3 regions of the Ferdinandcohnia jepli genome follow, and region 1 is predicted to be linked to each of the others. Evidence: riboswitches for the same ligand, from Rfam matches in the RefSeq annotation. Region 1 holds a riboswitch; each other region holds the start of a gene.

Region 1 (5,358 bases):
AGACTTGTTAACCCATTCGGTTGGTGCATTTGATGTTGTTACAGGCGCTTCTTCATCAATAATTAGTTTAGCCAGTACTACATCTGATGGTTCAGATTCACCAAAAGAATTACTAACTGACGTTACAACATATTCATGGTTTGCGTATGTAAGATTAGTTAATGTGTAAGAAAGATTATTTATTCTTTCAGCAACTAAAACCTTTTCACCGTTTATAATTTCATAGATGTTGTAGCCATTTGCATACGCAACAAAATTCCAGCTGATTCTTGCACTTGTATCGCTTAATAACTTCAGATTTGCAGCCGGTGTCTCCATTAATGGATAGATAATAGTTTCTGTCACTGGATTTGAAGGCTGAGACTCACCGAAACGATTGCTATAAGACGTTACTTCAAATGAATGGCTGTCTTCAGTTAGGTTGTAAACTTTATAGTTTCTGGCGCTGCCCTTGTTTATTAATTCCCTTTTTTCATTTGTAACTTTGTAAACCCTATATTCATCTGCCCATGTAACAGCTGGCCAAGATAGTGTTATGTTATTAAAATTATTTACATCTGCATCTACCTGAGGCGGTTGAACAACCGGCCAGTTTAGAGTAAGGTCTAACTTACTTCCATCTGGAGATTCTCCAAATCGAGTGCTATATGAGTGAACTAGATACTCATAATCACCTTCAGCCATATTCGTAAAGGTAGAAGATGTACCTTTAGTTGACCTTAACAATATCTTTTCCCCATCTTTAACTGAGTAAAGATTATAGCCAGTTGCATAATCTGTTTCATTCCATCTGATTACAATATCATTTCCATTCGAAATAGTGTTTCTAAAATTTTCAGGTGATTGCATTATCGGGTGCACAAGTCTAAATGAGATTTTGTTCCCATCTGGTGATTCACCAAATCGATCACTATATGAGTGCACTATAAATTCATAATCACCTTCAGGCATATTGGTGAAACTAATTGACGTACCTGTAGTATATTTTTGATAGACTTTCTCGCCCTCAATTATTTGATATACATTATATTTAGTTGCATAATCTGTTTCATTCCATTTAAGAATGATGTCATTTCCATTTGAAATCCTATCTGTGATATTCTCTGGTTTTTGCATGATAGGATGAACGACGGTAATTTCAATTGCGCTACTCTCCGGTGATTCACCAAAGCGGCTACTATTTGAATACACCTCGTATTTGTAAACACCCTCAGGTAAGTTTGTAAATGTAACCGATGTTCCTGTGACTGATTTTTCTAGTTCCTTTTCATCTCCAGTCACTCTATATATATTATAATTTGTAGCATAGGTTACTGTTGACCAACTTAACTTGATATCATTGCCCTTTAAAATACTTGAAGATAAACTTTCTGGAGCCTGCATGATTGGATGCTCTACATCCATCGAAGTATAATTACCTATGCTTGATTCTCCAAAACGCTCACTCACAGAATGAACAACATAGGTGTGCTGACCTTCCGATACATTTGAGAAAGTATATGACTCAGATTTGGCGTTGTATCGGAATACTTTATCATCACCAATTAGCTCATATACATTATAGCTTGTTGCGTATTCTACCTCGTCCCAACTTAATTTAACATCATTTCCGTTTAGGATTGAAAAACTTAAATTAGTTGGCTTTTCCATTAATGGATGTACAACTGAAACCGTTACTTCAGCCCCATACTTTGATTCTCCATAGTAAGTAGAATTCGAGTGAATTACAAATGTATATTCACCTTCAGCTAAATTTGTAAAAGTATAAGACTTTGATGTTGTATTCCTTTTGAATACTTTTTCACCATTAACAACTTCGTAAATATTATAGTTTGTTGCATAATCTACTGAAGACCAATTTAACGCAACATCATTTCCATTCTTAGTTGTGAAAGCTAGTTCCGCTGGTGCCTTCATTGTTTGGCCTTCTAGTGTAACTGTTACTTTTGTACCTTGTTCAGACTCGCCAAATCTTGAAGAGTAAGCGTAAATTTCATACGTGTAATCTCCCGCAGGCATATTTGAATAAGAAACGCTAGTCCCGGTAACAGTGCTTTTTAGTACCTTTTTGTCATCTGCGATTTGGTATACTTTATAATTTGTTGCATAATCTACTGCATCCCAATGCAAGCTAAATGATGTTTCACTTTTAATCGTTTCCGTTACATTACTTGGTGAACTCATCTTTGGGTATACAATCGAGAATAAAAGTTCTTTTCCTTCAGCTGATTCTCCAAATCTAGTAGAATTTGAATGAATCATAAAAGTGTAACTTCCTTCAGCCATATTCGTAAAAGTAGTTGAAGTACTAGTTGCAGTCCTTTTTAATACTTTTGTGCCATCATTATTTACTTGATAGATTTTATAGTCTGTAGTATTAGATGTAGCTTCCCATTCTAATACAAGATCATTTCCATTTTTTACGTTATATGAAATTGTACTTGGGGCTTCCATCTCTACTTGATCAACAACTACTGAAACCTTACTTCCATCTACAGATTCTCCAAAACGGTCACTGTATGAATGAATTTCAAAATCATATTCGCCCGCTTCCTGTTTTGAATATGTGACAGACGTCCTTGTTTCAGTACTCTTCAGGACTTTCTCACCATTGATAATCTGATAGATTTTATAATTTGTAGCATTGTTTACGCTATCCCAAGTTAACTTAATATCATTTACATTTACTAGCTGATATGTAAAATTACTTGGGGCAACCATTTTAATTTCATCTACAGTTATCTGGAGTTGTCCAGATTCATCCACTGATTCGCCGAAACGATCACTATAGGATTGAATCTCGTATGTATATGTTCCAGGTGCTACATTACTTAGCTTATACGACGAATTCTTTGTTGTTTCAATAAGTTCCTTGCCATCCTCAGTAACCTTGTATAATTTATAATTTGTCACGTAGGAGACTGTATTCCATCTAAAAGTAATATCATTTCCATTCGATATTGAATACGTAAAATTAGCTGGTGTTTGCATGACTGGATAAACAACTTCAGCTTGTACAGCATCCGATTGAGATGATTCACCATATAATGAGTTTTCTGCTGTTACAACATAGGTGTAGCTTCCTTCTGGAGTATTGCTAATTGTATGGTTAGTGCCTGTAACAGAAGTTACTAGCTGCTGGTTTCCTTCTTTTGACACCTCGTAAACGTTATATTTCTCTGTATACTTTGAGGAACCCCAGGAAAGATAAATATCGTTTCCATTTCTAATCGATTGAGTTAGATTTGTAGGTGCCTGCATGTCCGGATAAGTAACTGTAAAGGTGATCGGAGCACTCGGGCCAGACTCCCCTTCAGAAGTTAAAGTCGAGATTGCAAACGTGTACGTTCCTTCTTCTAGGTTATTAAACAGATAGCTACTAGATGTAACCGTTCCTTTTTGTAAAAGCTGTCCATCTGTAATCTCATAGATTTGATAACCTGTTGCTCCATAAACAGCATTCCAAGAGAGTTTGATATCATCAGGTGTTATCTCTTGATGGGTAATTGTAGTTGGCGGTAGCATACTACCATTTGCTAGTGCATTACCAAATGGAAACAATAACTGTGTAACCATGAGAAGTAATGCAAAAACTGTGATACTCTTTCTTAAATATTTTCTCATTCTATAGTCCTACCTTCCCTAAAAAATCCAAAAGAAAAAGAACCTCAAACAAGGTTCATAGGTAATAAGACTATGAGTCCTTGTGGCAACCGGCTGCCATCCACACAAATTAGGTTCATGTAGGTCAGGCCCTTGGCTTTGCGTCCTATAGTTTCCCATAGTTTGCCTTTTTCACTTTGGTTTTTTGTTAATATATGTCTATCATATTACCATTTTACTAGTTATTTTACCAGTACTATATTACTAGTTTCTAAATTAATAAAAACGAGTAAGAATACGAAGGGAATTGTATACTTACTCGATATATTTGTTATTTTCGCTTATCAAAAAACATCCCATCAGCTGGTGGAGTTTGATAAGGATTCGCATATTTATTTGATGTTTCCTTACTCTTTTTAACATGGGCCAGATCAAATTGAATATCTTTTTTAATCTTCTCTAGGTGGGACTCGATAAGTGTATTCATCTGGATGATTTCAGCACCCAGTTTCTTTTCCTCAACCGAGAATGGTGGTTTCACTTCTGGTAAAAGTTGTTCTCTATCGCCTAGTAGAAGAGCTATTTTTTCGATTGCTTCGTCTCTACTATCTTTTTCGATAGGCTGATCAAGTATACTTTGAAGTTCTTTTGAAACACGGTACAGAGCTACAACTGGATTCACTACACCTGTCCACCTTGTCCATGTTTATGTTGACGTTGACGGTTAAGCCGGATAACTTCCTTCCAAGTATCACGGAAGTCTGTTACATATCCTTCAACCTCGGATAGAATTTCCAAATCATTCTTTATATTAACCTCGATTAAGCGACGATTAATATATTCGTACATAGTCATCATTGTTTTGGAAACTTCTACATCAGGATTTAGGGTAACCATAAATTCGCTAATGATGTTTTGCGCCTTTTGGAGATTCACATTTTTTTCTTGAATATTATTTTCTTCGATAGCCTTACGTGCTATCTTAATAAACTTCAAACAACCATTATAGAGCATTAATGTTAATTCTCCTGGTGTTGCGGTTGTAACAGAGTTTGACTGATAAGCTTGGTATGGATTGCTAATTGCCATAGTTACTATGCTCCTTTTTTACTGAATGAATTGCTGCATGAGGTATGCTGATTGTGAATTTGCTTTTTGAATCGCCTTTTCCATCTCAGTGAACTGTCGCCAATAACGTTTTTCAATTGTCGAGAGTCTATCTTCGAAACGATCGATTTGACTGTCAATTGTTGATAAATTACGGCCAATAGTAAATTGTTGGTTCGTCCATGTAGACTTACCAGCTTTTGCTTCAATATTTGCTATGGTACCTTTAATAGTCTTTCTAACTCGTTGAGCAATTCCTTGTGTATCTTCAGTTGTACCACTAGTTGAAAAAAGTCTAAAAACAGCATCTGGATTTTCTTGAAGTTTCTGACGTAGCTTTTCTTCATTTATAGTTAACTTTCCCCGATCCAAATAATTCTTTGTTGTAGTTATACCAATATCAGATAACTGTTTAAAACCTTTTATTGCTCCTGAGAGTGGAGTATAAAAGTCCATTCTCATTTGATTCAGGGCACCAGAAAGAATAGAGTCATTACGCAGTAAGCCACTTTGAGCCCTTTCTTCCCACTTCTTTACCTGGTCTTCCGTCATACCTTCTTTTTCTTCATCTGATAAAGGTTGATAGTCTCGGTATCTAGTTTCGGTTATCTTCCCGTTAACCTTTTCGATAAGTTCATTGTATTTATT
Region 2 (5,358 bases), on a different contig from region 1:
TCATTTATAGTTCTTATGCCTTATTTTATCGGAAAATGAAGGAAATTGTCGGATGCTCGTATAATCTTTATGTGAAAGCTACTAAAAGGAGTGAAGTAGAATGAAAGGCTTCGTAAAGTTTTTATGTAGTGGATTGCTAGTTTTACTCGTGTTAATTGGTACGGGAAATGCGGTGTTTGCGCATGAAGGTGGAGAGAACGAAGAAGACTGTGGTTGTCCATTTATTTACCTTGATGGTGCAGAACGCAATAAACTTGTAGCGAATATTTTAAAATCAACAGATTTTCACAATTTGAAAAAAGCACAGGAAGCTGAAGGATATAGCTTTGCAGGTGCGGACCTTATTCAAGTGGTTAAGCCAAATACTGGTGAAGACTTTAGACTAGGCGCTGTTCCGTTTGTTAATGAAAAAGGGGAAATTAAGTATGCTGCCTTCTATAATAATAGCTTTGCAGGTTTTCCACCTGGACCTACTCCGTTTTAAATAAATTATGATGCAATACCCCCATTCTTTGGGGGTATTTTTGTTTTCTAGTATAAAAGTCACGAATTCTACAAAATTTTTCCTTTGCTAAATTTCTAGAATAGTGTAAAATGGATTTTAATTGGAAAAAATGATAATGGCAGGTAATTAAAATGAGTTCAGAACAACTATTAAATATAATGTTAGAGATTCAGAAAAAGGTAGAAGAAACGGCTTCTATTACAACAGAGGAAGTAATGCGCGACCTTGTTGGTAAACTAAAAGAATGTACAAGTATGTGATCTAGAGGAGATTCCTCTGGATTTTTTTGTGGATTAATAGTTAATCGCAGGAATATTAATTTTTTTCGGATTATATCCCATTATTGCCGGATTAACAAAATTATTGCCGAATTATGCGCAAGTTTTCCCGGAATATTGTAATTATTGCCGAATTCCGTCCAAGTTTTGTCGGATTAACAAACTAACATTAAGTTTACCTCCACAAAACCTTCCACATTCACCCAAAATATGAGAATATAGCCTTGTTATCTACTAAAAAGGAGGCATCACAATGGCGAAAGTTCGATTTGGTATTTTAAGTACGGCAAATATAGCGAGAAAGTCACTGATTCCGGCTATGAAGCGAGCTGAAAACGCAGAGGTTGTTGCGGTTGCGAGCGAAAGCGGGAAGGCCGAGGCGTTTGCTGCAGAATTAGATATTCCGAAATTCTACAACTCATATAAAGACTTACTAAATGACCCTGATATTGACGCGGTTTACATTCCACTGCCAAACCAATTACATAAAGAGTGGGCGATTGAAGCAGCGAAGGCTGGTAAGCATGTGCTGTGTGAAAAGCCTGCTGCATTAACTTCTCAAGAGGTTGAGGATATTGCCGAAGTATTCAATCAGCATAATGTGCTTTTCATGGAAGCTTTCATGTATCAGTTCCATCCGCAGCATGATCGCGTGAAAGAGATAATCGCTTCCGGCGAAATTGGAGACCTTAAACTAATCCGTTCAACATTTTCATTTGCACATGATGGTGATCCGACGAACATTCGCTTAAACCGTGAACTTGGTGGAGGCGCAATATATGATATTGGCTGTTACACCATTCATGCGAGCCGCCTTCTAGCTGGTGAAGAGCCTACCGATGTAAAAGCATCTGCAACCATGCACCCTGAATACGGTGTTGATATGACTGCTGCCGGTACGCTCACATTTCCAAGTGGAGTTCTAGCGAGCTTTGATTGCAGCTTCGAACAACAGTATAAAGCACAATACGAAGCGGTAGGCACAAACGGCTCTATTTTTGTAAAATATGCATTTCGCCCGGATATTGAGGATGGAAATGGTACTATCGAAGTTAGTACAACTTCTGAAAAAAGAGTCGAAACTGTTCAAGGAGATCAATACAAGCTTCAGGTTGAGCATTTTGCTGAAGCAGTGTTAACCGGAAAACAACTTAAATATTCTATTGAAGAAACAATCAAAAACATGCGTGTAATTGAGAGAGCACTTAAACAAGTGAGATGAACATAAACCATCTGTTATTCTCGGTGTCTGATCTCGAAACTTCGATAAAATTTTACCAGGAAGTTTTCGGTGCAAAGTTTCTTGTAAAAGGGAGAACCACCGCATACTTTGACCTGAATGGATTATGGCTAGCGTTAAATGAAGAACAGAACATACCAAGAAATGAAATTCATCAATCATATACACATATTGCTTTTACAATAGATGAAGCAGATTATGAAAAAATGCACCAAAAACTCGTAGCGCTGAACGTCACGATTTTACCCGGCCGCACCCGAGACGAAAAAGACAAACAATCAATCTACTTCACAGACCCAGACGGTCACAAATTTGAGTTCCACACCGGAACCCTTCAAGACCGCATTCAATACTACAAACAAGAAAAACACCATATGGAATTTTTCGAATAAAGTCAGCGTTATGCTGGCTTTTTTTCTTCCTCTTTTATGTATATCTATCAAATTCCTGGTAATACTAGATTACTAGAGAAGGTAGGAAAACTAGAGTAGGAGGGAAGAAGATGAGAGCAAATATAGAGTTACCAGAAGTTTTGCCAGCGAGTGCGGATGAGTTTTTAAAAATGCTGCTAGATTTGGTTGTGAAAAAGTAGTTCACAAATTTAGATAATTCCTTTGTCGTGTATTGTTGAATCCTGTAGTTGCCTGTATACTAGGAGTATAGTCTACTAGTTACATAGGAAAAGGCAAACTTTCCGAAAGGACAGGACGCAAAACCATAGGGTCTACAGTACAAAAGTACCATGACAGCCTGGTTACCAATAAATGATTGCATTCGTTGGCCATTCTATGTTGAGAATGGTCTTATTTTTTTATAAAAGCGTTATCAAACTGTGAAAGAGGTAAAAATACATGAAAAGTATCCGAATACGATTAATCGTGAGTTTTCTAGCTATTATTATTTTTTGCGTGGGACTAGCCGTCTTTAACTACTTCGCGGTTTCCACGATGAATGACCAGACTCAGGAAATGGTGTCTGAAGAGTTGCCGGTCCTTATCCAGCTTGAGAATCTAAAATACAATATTGCGCAGAGCGCTGGATTAACAAGAGGATACGTACTTTTTGGGGAAATTTCCTATAAAAATGATTTTGATGTTTACACGGTGAATTTTGATGTCATTAACAAAGAGTTAAGTGAACTGAAGATTAAAGAAATAGACACTCTGTTGAAAAATACAGCTGAATGGCGAGAAGCGATTAAATCGGGTGTCATTACTCCTTATGAGAGTGGCGATGACAAGTTAGCTAGACACAATCTCGGTACTTTTGTTCAACCTACGGCCAGAGGGTTAATGGAGTCGATTGAAAAGTTATCGAATGACCAACAAAGACACATAGTTTCAAGCGGGAACGCAGTTGTAAATTACGGTCAACAGATCAACCTTGCAGGAATTATTGTTGGGGCTGTGGTTATTATTCTCGGAATGGCAATTGCATTTTACACTTCTGAAGTAATTGCAAGACCAGTGAAAAAAATTGCAGCTAGAATGAATCAGATTGCAAAAGGTGAGCTCCCTGTTGAGCCAATCGCCACAAAGTCTAAGGACGAAATTGGCCAGCTTGTAAATTCAGTTAATGAGATGAATGAAAACTTACGTAGTATGATTGGACAAATGGCCGTGGTGTCAGATAATTTAACCGGTCAAAGTGAAGAATTTGCGCAATATGCTGATGAAGTGATGGCGGGAAGTCAGCAAATCGCAACAACCATGCATGAAATTTCAAATGGTGCTGAAGAACAAGCATCTTCGTCAACCGCACTAATCGAGCAAATGTCACACTTCTCACAAGAAATTATGCAGGTTGCCGTTAAAGGCGACGATATTAAAGACCAATCGCAAGGTATGTTACAAATGACAAACGATGGAAGCTCTTATATGGAAATGTCCATCCAACAAATGAACAAAATTAATGAGAAAATGAAGATCTCACACGAGAAGGTAGTGGGGCTTGATCAAAAAACAAATGAAATTACTCAGCTTGTAAAAGTAATTAAAGAAATTGCGGGGCAAACAAATCTACTTGCACTGAATGCAGCAATTGAAGCAGCCCGTGCTGGTGAACATGGTCGTGGCTTTGCAGTTGTAGCAGATGAAGTTCGTAAGCTTGCCGAACAAGTTAGCAAATCCGTAACCGAAATTACTGACATCGTAGGGGAAATCCAAAATGAATCGAAACAAGTGGTAGAGTCATTGGATGACGGCTACCAATCGGTTACAGAAGGCACGGAGCAAATCCAAACAACCGGTGAAACCTTCAACGCACTGAAAAAGACGATCGACCAAATCGGCACACAAATCGAAGCAATGTCAGCGTCACTTTACAATGTGTTAGATGACTCACAACAAATCAACGCTTCGATTGAAAGCATTGCATCTGTAGCAGAAGAATCAGCTGCAGGAGTTGAGCAAGTATCTGCAACTGCACAACAATCAAGCAGCTCAATGGATGAAGTTGCGAAGAGTGCAAAAGCACTTGAAGAAAATGCTGGAGAGCTGAATACACTAATTCAGCAGTTTAAGATAAAGTAATTTTTGGAGGTCTGGGTTCCAGGCCTTTTTTGATGGGGGAACATTGAATGTTAGATACATTAGCTATGATTGGCGACGAACTCAATAGCCGGAATATTAAGTGGGGAGTCGGTGGATCGCTGCTGCTTCATTTTCATGGGTTGGTGGATGATCCGAATGATGTTGATATTTTAGTAAGTGTTGAGGATGTTGAACAGGTACGTGAGGTTTTTTCGAGTCTTGCTGTAGCGAAGGAAGTTGTGAGCAAGGAGCCTTTTCGGACAAGACATTTTTCGAAATACACAGCCAACCAAGTTGATTTCGATGTGATGGGCGGGTTTGCGATTGAGCATAGTGAAGGGGTATACGAGCTGGATTTTGGCGAGTGTTCTGTGGCTGATACTCGTGAAATAAGTGGAGTTGAGATTCCGTTGTGTTCGTTAGAGGATTGGTTTGTGCTGTATTGGCTTATTCCGGGGAAACAGGAGAAAGTGGAGTTGCTTGAGGCTTATTTTCATTTAAATGGTTTGACCAACTCATCAATTTTTGAAAAAGCATTGAAACAACCACTATCATTTGAGTTAAAAGAACGAATCATAAACCTACTAAAATAAGACAGACACGCTCACTCGGGCGCGTCTGTTTCTTCTTTTTTCGTTACTTTTACATTGCGGAATTTAAACTCAGTTGCTTCTTGTTTATTGGTTAGTACCATGGCATCAATTTGCGAAGTGCTATCCTGCAGTTCAACCTCAAGTTGGACAGTTCTCCATACATCATGGATTGAGATAACCGGTGATACTGTTTCAGCTAAAAATGTACCTC
Region 3 (5,358 bases), on a different contig from region 1:
CGAGGTTTTTAAAGCGATCCGGCAGTGGGAGGACGAGGGTTTATATATCCCCGGAGTGTCTGTTAATATCTCTGCAAAACATTTCGATAAACATAATTTATATCAGGCCATACAAGATACCAATAAGGAGCACCAAAGCTGCTTGAAAAAGCTCGATGTTGAAATTACAGAGAGTGCTATGATCGACCTGGAGAAATCCATTGATACGTTGCAAAAGCTGAAAGAAATCGGAGTTTCGATTAGCTTGGACGACTTTGGTACAGGCTATAGTTCACTCAGTGTACTCCACCGCTTGCCCATTGATTGTGTAAAAATCGATCGTTCTTTTATTAAGAATTTTGATAAGGATTCGAAGGTTGTGATTCAAATGATACTTAATCTGGCCAAGAACTTGCACGTAAAGGTAATCGCAGAAGGAATAGAAAAGAAAGAGCAAATTGATTTCCTCATTAAAGAAGGCTGCGATTTCGGACAAGGCTACTATTACAGCATGCCGCTTCCTAAGAGAGAATTTGAAGAGAAATGGTTGAAGCAGAGTTCTAGTGGAACAGCTTAGATAGAAGGCTGTACTTAATTCTAGCAGAAAAACATAGATGGAAGGCGGTACTGAGGTTTTAATGGAACAACTTAGACAGAAGCTTTAGCCAACCGAAAAAAGATATCCACAGGGGTATGCTTAGTGTGGTACCCCAGACTATTCCAATTGCTAACCGATTTGTTTTTTCCTCCATCATGGACAAATCCCTTCTTCCTGCGTTAGCCTTTCCTCCATTATAAAGGATAAGTAAACACAGGTTAGTACAAACAGCAAGACAAATTAAGGCAAACTCCTCTATTGGTATTGCCGAGATTTGTAACATTTAACCGGTATTTGTAAGGGGATTTTCAAATTTTGTGATTGGAATGTATTTCTGTGGTGTCGTTTTGTATTTCTGTGGTGTCAGGCACCACAGAAATACACTTTCACCATTTTGTCCACCTCAGGTGGATACTTTGATATTAGAAAACTCGGCGATTGCTGAGCCTTTAGGCGACAGGAGAGCCGTAGTTGCACTTATTCAGATAGGAAAGAATTTTATACTTTAATACAGTAATGCTTTTCTAACTGCTAAATAAAAGCTTGCACCGTATATGGTGCAAGCTTCCTTTGATTAGTGTTTGTGATTGTGTGATGTGGTCTATGTTAATTCCATAGTTCTCTTTGGGATGTGGTAATGGCGGTAGCTCCGGCGTTAAGTGCTTTTTCGATGTCTTCTTTTGTGCGAATGAAGCCGCCTGCGAGGACTGGTGTTTGTAGGTGCTCCTTTACTTCTTTGATCAGCCATGGCATCGCGCCGGGGAGGACTTCTATGTAATCTGGTTTGGTTTTTTCAATTAAAGCATAACTTTTCTCAAGGGCATGGGAATCAAGTAGAAATATTCGTTGGATTGCCAGTACACCTTTTTGTTTGGCCTTTTTTATCACACTCGACTTTGTAGAGATTAATCCATAGGGTTTGAATTCCTGGCAGATAAATTCAGTTGCGTAATCATCATTTTTAATACCATGAATCATATCTACATGGTATATCATCTTTTTTCCATGGTCGTTAGCCATTTTATTTATATGTTTCATTTGTGAGATATGAGTTTCTAAATAGACGCCAATTTCAAACTTACTAGTAAGAAACGATTCAAACTCTTTCATAGTTGTTGAAGCCGGCAATATCTTTTGATCCATTTTTACTTCCCTCTTTCATGCATACTCATGCCTAGTATACACTACTTTCGGTCAAGTTCCTCCATGTCTTCCTTATGAACCAAGGACACTTTTCCTGTTTCAACGTTTTGAATTTCACAAAATCCAGTTTCGTAAACGTGCAGGATTTCATAAATCTCTTCTCTATACAGCACCGTCATTCCTCGATTCATACTCCACTCTCCTACCATTCACTTTATAGTTTGTATAGTTTAACTTACAAAAAATACCAGTGCGTTAGTAAAAAAAGACCCTACCAAAAAGTAGGGTAAAGAGAGAAAAAATTCTACAGGTAAAAATTTATAGTACATTGTAGAGAACCCCATATTCTACTACAATAACTAACAATAAGAAAAAAATATTGGATTAACAAGATAGTATGTACTGTTTATTAGTAGAAATATCTTATATTTATATAGTACCAAGGTATTAGCAATTTGTATATTGGGAAAATAGGGTCAATTTTGTATCAATATTTGCTATGTTTTTAGAGTAACTTTCCCAACAGGAGTTTTTGGATTTATGTCGAATATTATAAAGTTATACTTTTTTTCAGCTCTTCCATCTGGTTTTTTGTCGGAATTTGTCAATTAAAACCCTTACATTTCTACCAAATTTCCCCATATTCTGCGTTTCGGACATGCTATCCTATCATTATTACGTTATTGCACTTATAAATATTAGAAAAGGCAAAGTCTATGAAAATAGGTGACGCAAAGCTATAGGGACTACGTCATTACGATATGTCAGCCAGCTACCTTCAGAAAAACCACACCTTGATACTAGAGGTTTGCGAGTACTTTTATGGAGGGATTAGATTTATGCCATATTATACCTTTAAAGAAATTTGGACACCTTTGAAATTAGTAGGCGTCCGTTTTTACCGACGTATGGAAGATCGCATTTTGTTCGTAAAGTATGGAAACGGGCCTCGTCGTCCCATTTTAACAAGATTTAATTAATTGGTCTGTAGCGTATGCTTCAGCTTTTTTTATGGGTAAATATCGCGAAGATAATGCCAGACTAGGCGGAAAGATGTATGTAACATTGCCTCTACATTAATTCTGTCAAAACCTGTTTGTTATCAGGAATAGGACAACTCTCCAAGGGCATATCCATATTAGTAAACAAGCTTAAGGAGGCTTTGTTTGCTTATGAGACGAAGACGAGGTCTACCATTGCCATTGCCACTGCCAATAATATTGCTCTTTATAGGAGTTCTTGTACTATTTATATTTGCAATATCTTTATTCCGATCTTCCCCAGAGGACGAAGCAAAGGATCTGGTGGCCGAGTTTTATGAATATGAACAAGACGCTGATTTCGGGAGTTCATGGGAATTGTTTCATCCACTGATGAAGGAGAAATTTACGAAGAGTGACTATATCCAGCAACGAAATCACGTTTTCGTTGGCCACTTTGGAACAGATACTTTCCAATATACAGTAGGTGAAGTTGAAGAGGTAGACTCTTGGAAAATGACTAAAAATGCTATCACCTTAAAAAATGTCTACAAAGTACCCATCACCCAAACCTATAAAAGTACCTATGGCACCTTCACCATCCACCAGGACATCTTCGTCACCCAAGAAAAAGACGAATGGACAGTGCTCTGGTCGTACCAATAATAGGCATGTCTCTGTACACAGTTTCCACACTATCCACAATGGTGTCAGGCACCATAGAAATACACTCAGGGTCATTTGTCCACCTCAGACGGACAGTGGTGAAAAAACCTCTATTCACCTATGAGGCGTTCGCAAAGCTGCAACTCAACATAAGAGCCTGGTCCCCACTAAAATACGGGGGCCAGGCTCTTTTTATTCACGAAATTGTTCACTGCATATACGCGTTATAAAAACGTGTCATAGCTACTGCAAATTCACCACGGGTTACCTTTTCCGTTGGGCTGAATGTTGCCGTTACTTTTGGTTTTAAGTCAAACGGCCCCTGCGACACAGAAAACTTTGCGTTTAGAATATTTAAGTCCAATGCTAACTGAACATATCCCTTTAACTCTGCTGGTATAGTACCGGCATCATCAATTTTCACTCTTTCATCTTTATACTGGACCGTAATTTCCCCTGTCCCGAGTTCCTTCGCTTCGTTTTCCAATCCAAGCGTCTGAACAAGAGAATAGGCTAGTTCTGCCCTTGTTACAGCATCTTTTGGTGCAAACTTACCGGTTGAGCGAGGTAGCATCACGCCGTTTTGGACCTGTTTCCCATCTCTAAACGCAGCCCCTTTCGCTACAACTGCTTCCACAAAAGCAAGGTCAACAGCAGATACATCACTAAAGGTAGCTGAAGTAGGCAAAGCTTGTCGCACCTCTCCGCCCATAACTAAGTATTTTGCAAGGTCTTTCCTTGTTAACGCCGCATCCGGCTTAAAGGTTCCATTTGCATATCCATCAAATAAGCGTTCTTCTACACCGAGCTTAATTGCACCTGCAGCAGGATGACCTTCTATATCATTTAACCCCAAGAACCCGCTCACCTGCGTGAATGCCAATGACCCATTAACCGTTTCAGGCAAGCCGATTCCAATTGGATTTAATTCATGCCCCTTCAACCCACGGAGCTCCGCTTTCCACGCTCCTGCAACAGGTGAACTTACCGTAACTGTTCGATCAGGGTAAAGTGTGAACAGCAAGCTCACACCTGAACTGTACTCCGTACCATCTGGAGCAATTAATACGAGATTAAGAGGATTTCCCGTTTGTCCTAGCAGCCCGTACGTATTAATTTTTGCGGTAAGGCTAGAGACCCCATCTTCAACCGTAAATTCATACTGATTTTTCGATAAAAATGTTAGAGGATTGTAAGTTACTTGAAAATCACTGCGGGTTGTTGAACTCTCTACACTGCTTGAGAATGCTTGATTTTGGTTAACTGTTTCTCCATAGCTTTTTTCATTATATACAGAATCAACTGCCGCATACGCATTCACATATCCAGCACCAACCTCCCAAGGCCCATAGCCTGGCATATTTGTTGCTGTTTCCTGAAGGATTTGTTTAATGTCATCAGGTGAGAGCAGCGGATCTGCCTCTAGTAAAAGTGCTGCGATCCCCGCTACATGTGGAGTTGCCATTGATGTCCCACTCATTACCGTGTAGAAAGGAACATGCGCGGGTTCTAACACTTCTAAATCCTGTTGAGCCGCGAGCAATGGTAGTGGAGATACCGCTCTAGTCGAAACAATATCCACTCCTGGTGCCGTTACTGTCGGACGGTCTTCCCATGTCCACTCCTTACCGTCCAATGTAAATGTACCGCCAACACCCTTCGTTCCTCGTGAAGAAAAGTCTGCAAGCGTACCATCCTTTTCACCCGCCGCAACCGATATCACCCATGGTGCCTTTGCGTATGGATTATGCGTATTTTCACCTGGCCCCTCATTACCAGCTGCAAAAAGCACGGTGATTCCTCTGTCATAGGCTTTTTTGCTTGCTAGATTAATAGGATGGTTCGGATCGAATTCTCCTGAAGACCCCCATGAGTTTGTGATCACTCGAATGTTGTACTCTTCCTGATGTGTAATTGCATAGTCGAAGCCGCCAATTCCATCCAGTACGAATAGAGCTGCTCCTGATCCATAACCGATTAAATCTGCTCCAG

Evidence for each region. A riboswitch is a leader RNA that binds a small molecule or an ion and turns the genes downstream of it on or off. The one in region 1 is predicted to bind cyclic di-GMP.
Region 2: it holds a riboswitch for cyclic di-GMP, as region 1 does, so the genes downstream of both, AB3M96_RS18085 (methyl-accepting chemotaxis protein) here and AB3M96_RS19760 (OmpL47-type beta-barrel domain-containing protein) in region 1, are expected to answer to the same signal.
Region 3: it holds a riboswitch for cyclic di-GMP, as region 1 does, so the genes downstream of both, AB3M96_RS18210 (hypothetical protein) here and AB3M96_RS19760 (OmpL47-type beta-barrel domain-containing protein) in region 1, are expected to answer to the same signal.

The regions. Positions count from the first base shown of each region.
Region 1 covers NZ_JBFOKR010000021.1:26,349-31,706, forward strand. Annotated here, with positions in the region: gene AB3M96_RS19760 (OmpL47-type beta-barrel domain-containing protein) at 1-3,624, opposite strand, end outside; cyclic di-GMP riboswitch class I at 3,706-3,801, opposite strand; gene fliT (flagellar protein FliT) at 3,935-4,285, opposite strand; gene fliS (flagellar export chaperone FliS) at 4,285-4,692, opposite strand; gene AB3M96_RS19775 (flagellar hook-associated protein 2) at 4,711-5,358, opposite strand, start outside.
Region 2 covers NZ_JBFOKR010000017.1:73,209-78,566, reverse strand. Annotated here, with positions in the region: gene AB3M96_RS18105 (hypothetical protein) at 101-484, shown strand; gene AB3M96_RS18100 (YwzD family small protein) at 637-765, shown strand; gene AB3M96_RS18095 (Gfo/Idh/MocA family protein) at 1,037-2,005, shown strand; gene fosM (FosM family fosfomycin resistance protein) at 2,002-2,415, shown strand; cyclic di-GMP riboswitch class I at 2,698-2,785, shown strand; gene AB3M96_RS18085 (methyl-accepting chemotaxis protein) at 2,875-4,554, shown strand; gene AB3M96_RS18080 (nucleotidyltransferase family protein) at 4,602-5,147, shown strand; gene AB3M96_RS18075 (hypothetical protein) at 5,159-5,358, opposite strand, start outside.
Region 3 covers NZ_JBFOKR010000017.1:105,112-110,469, forward strand. Annotated here, with positions in the region: gene AB3M96_RS18195 (EAL domain-containing protein) at 1-556, shown strand, start outside; gene AB3M96_RS18200 (glycerol-3-phosphate responsive antiterminator) at 1,184-1,720, opposite strand; gene AB3M96_RS18205 (hypothetical protein) at 1,762-1,911, opposite strand; cyclic di-GMP riboswitch class I at 2,417-2,500, shown strand; gene AB3M96_RS18210 (hypothetical protein) at 2,893-3,366, shown strand; gene AB3M96_RS18215 (S8 family serine peptidase) at 3,575-5,358, opposite strand, start outside.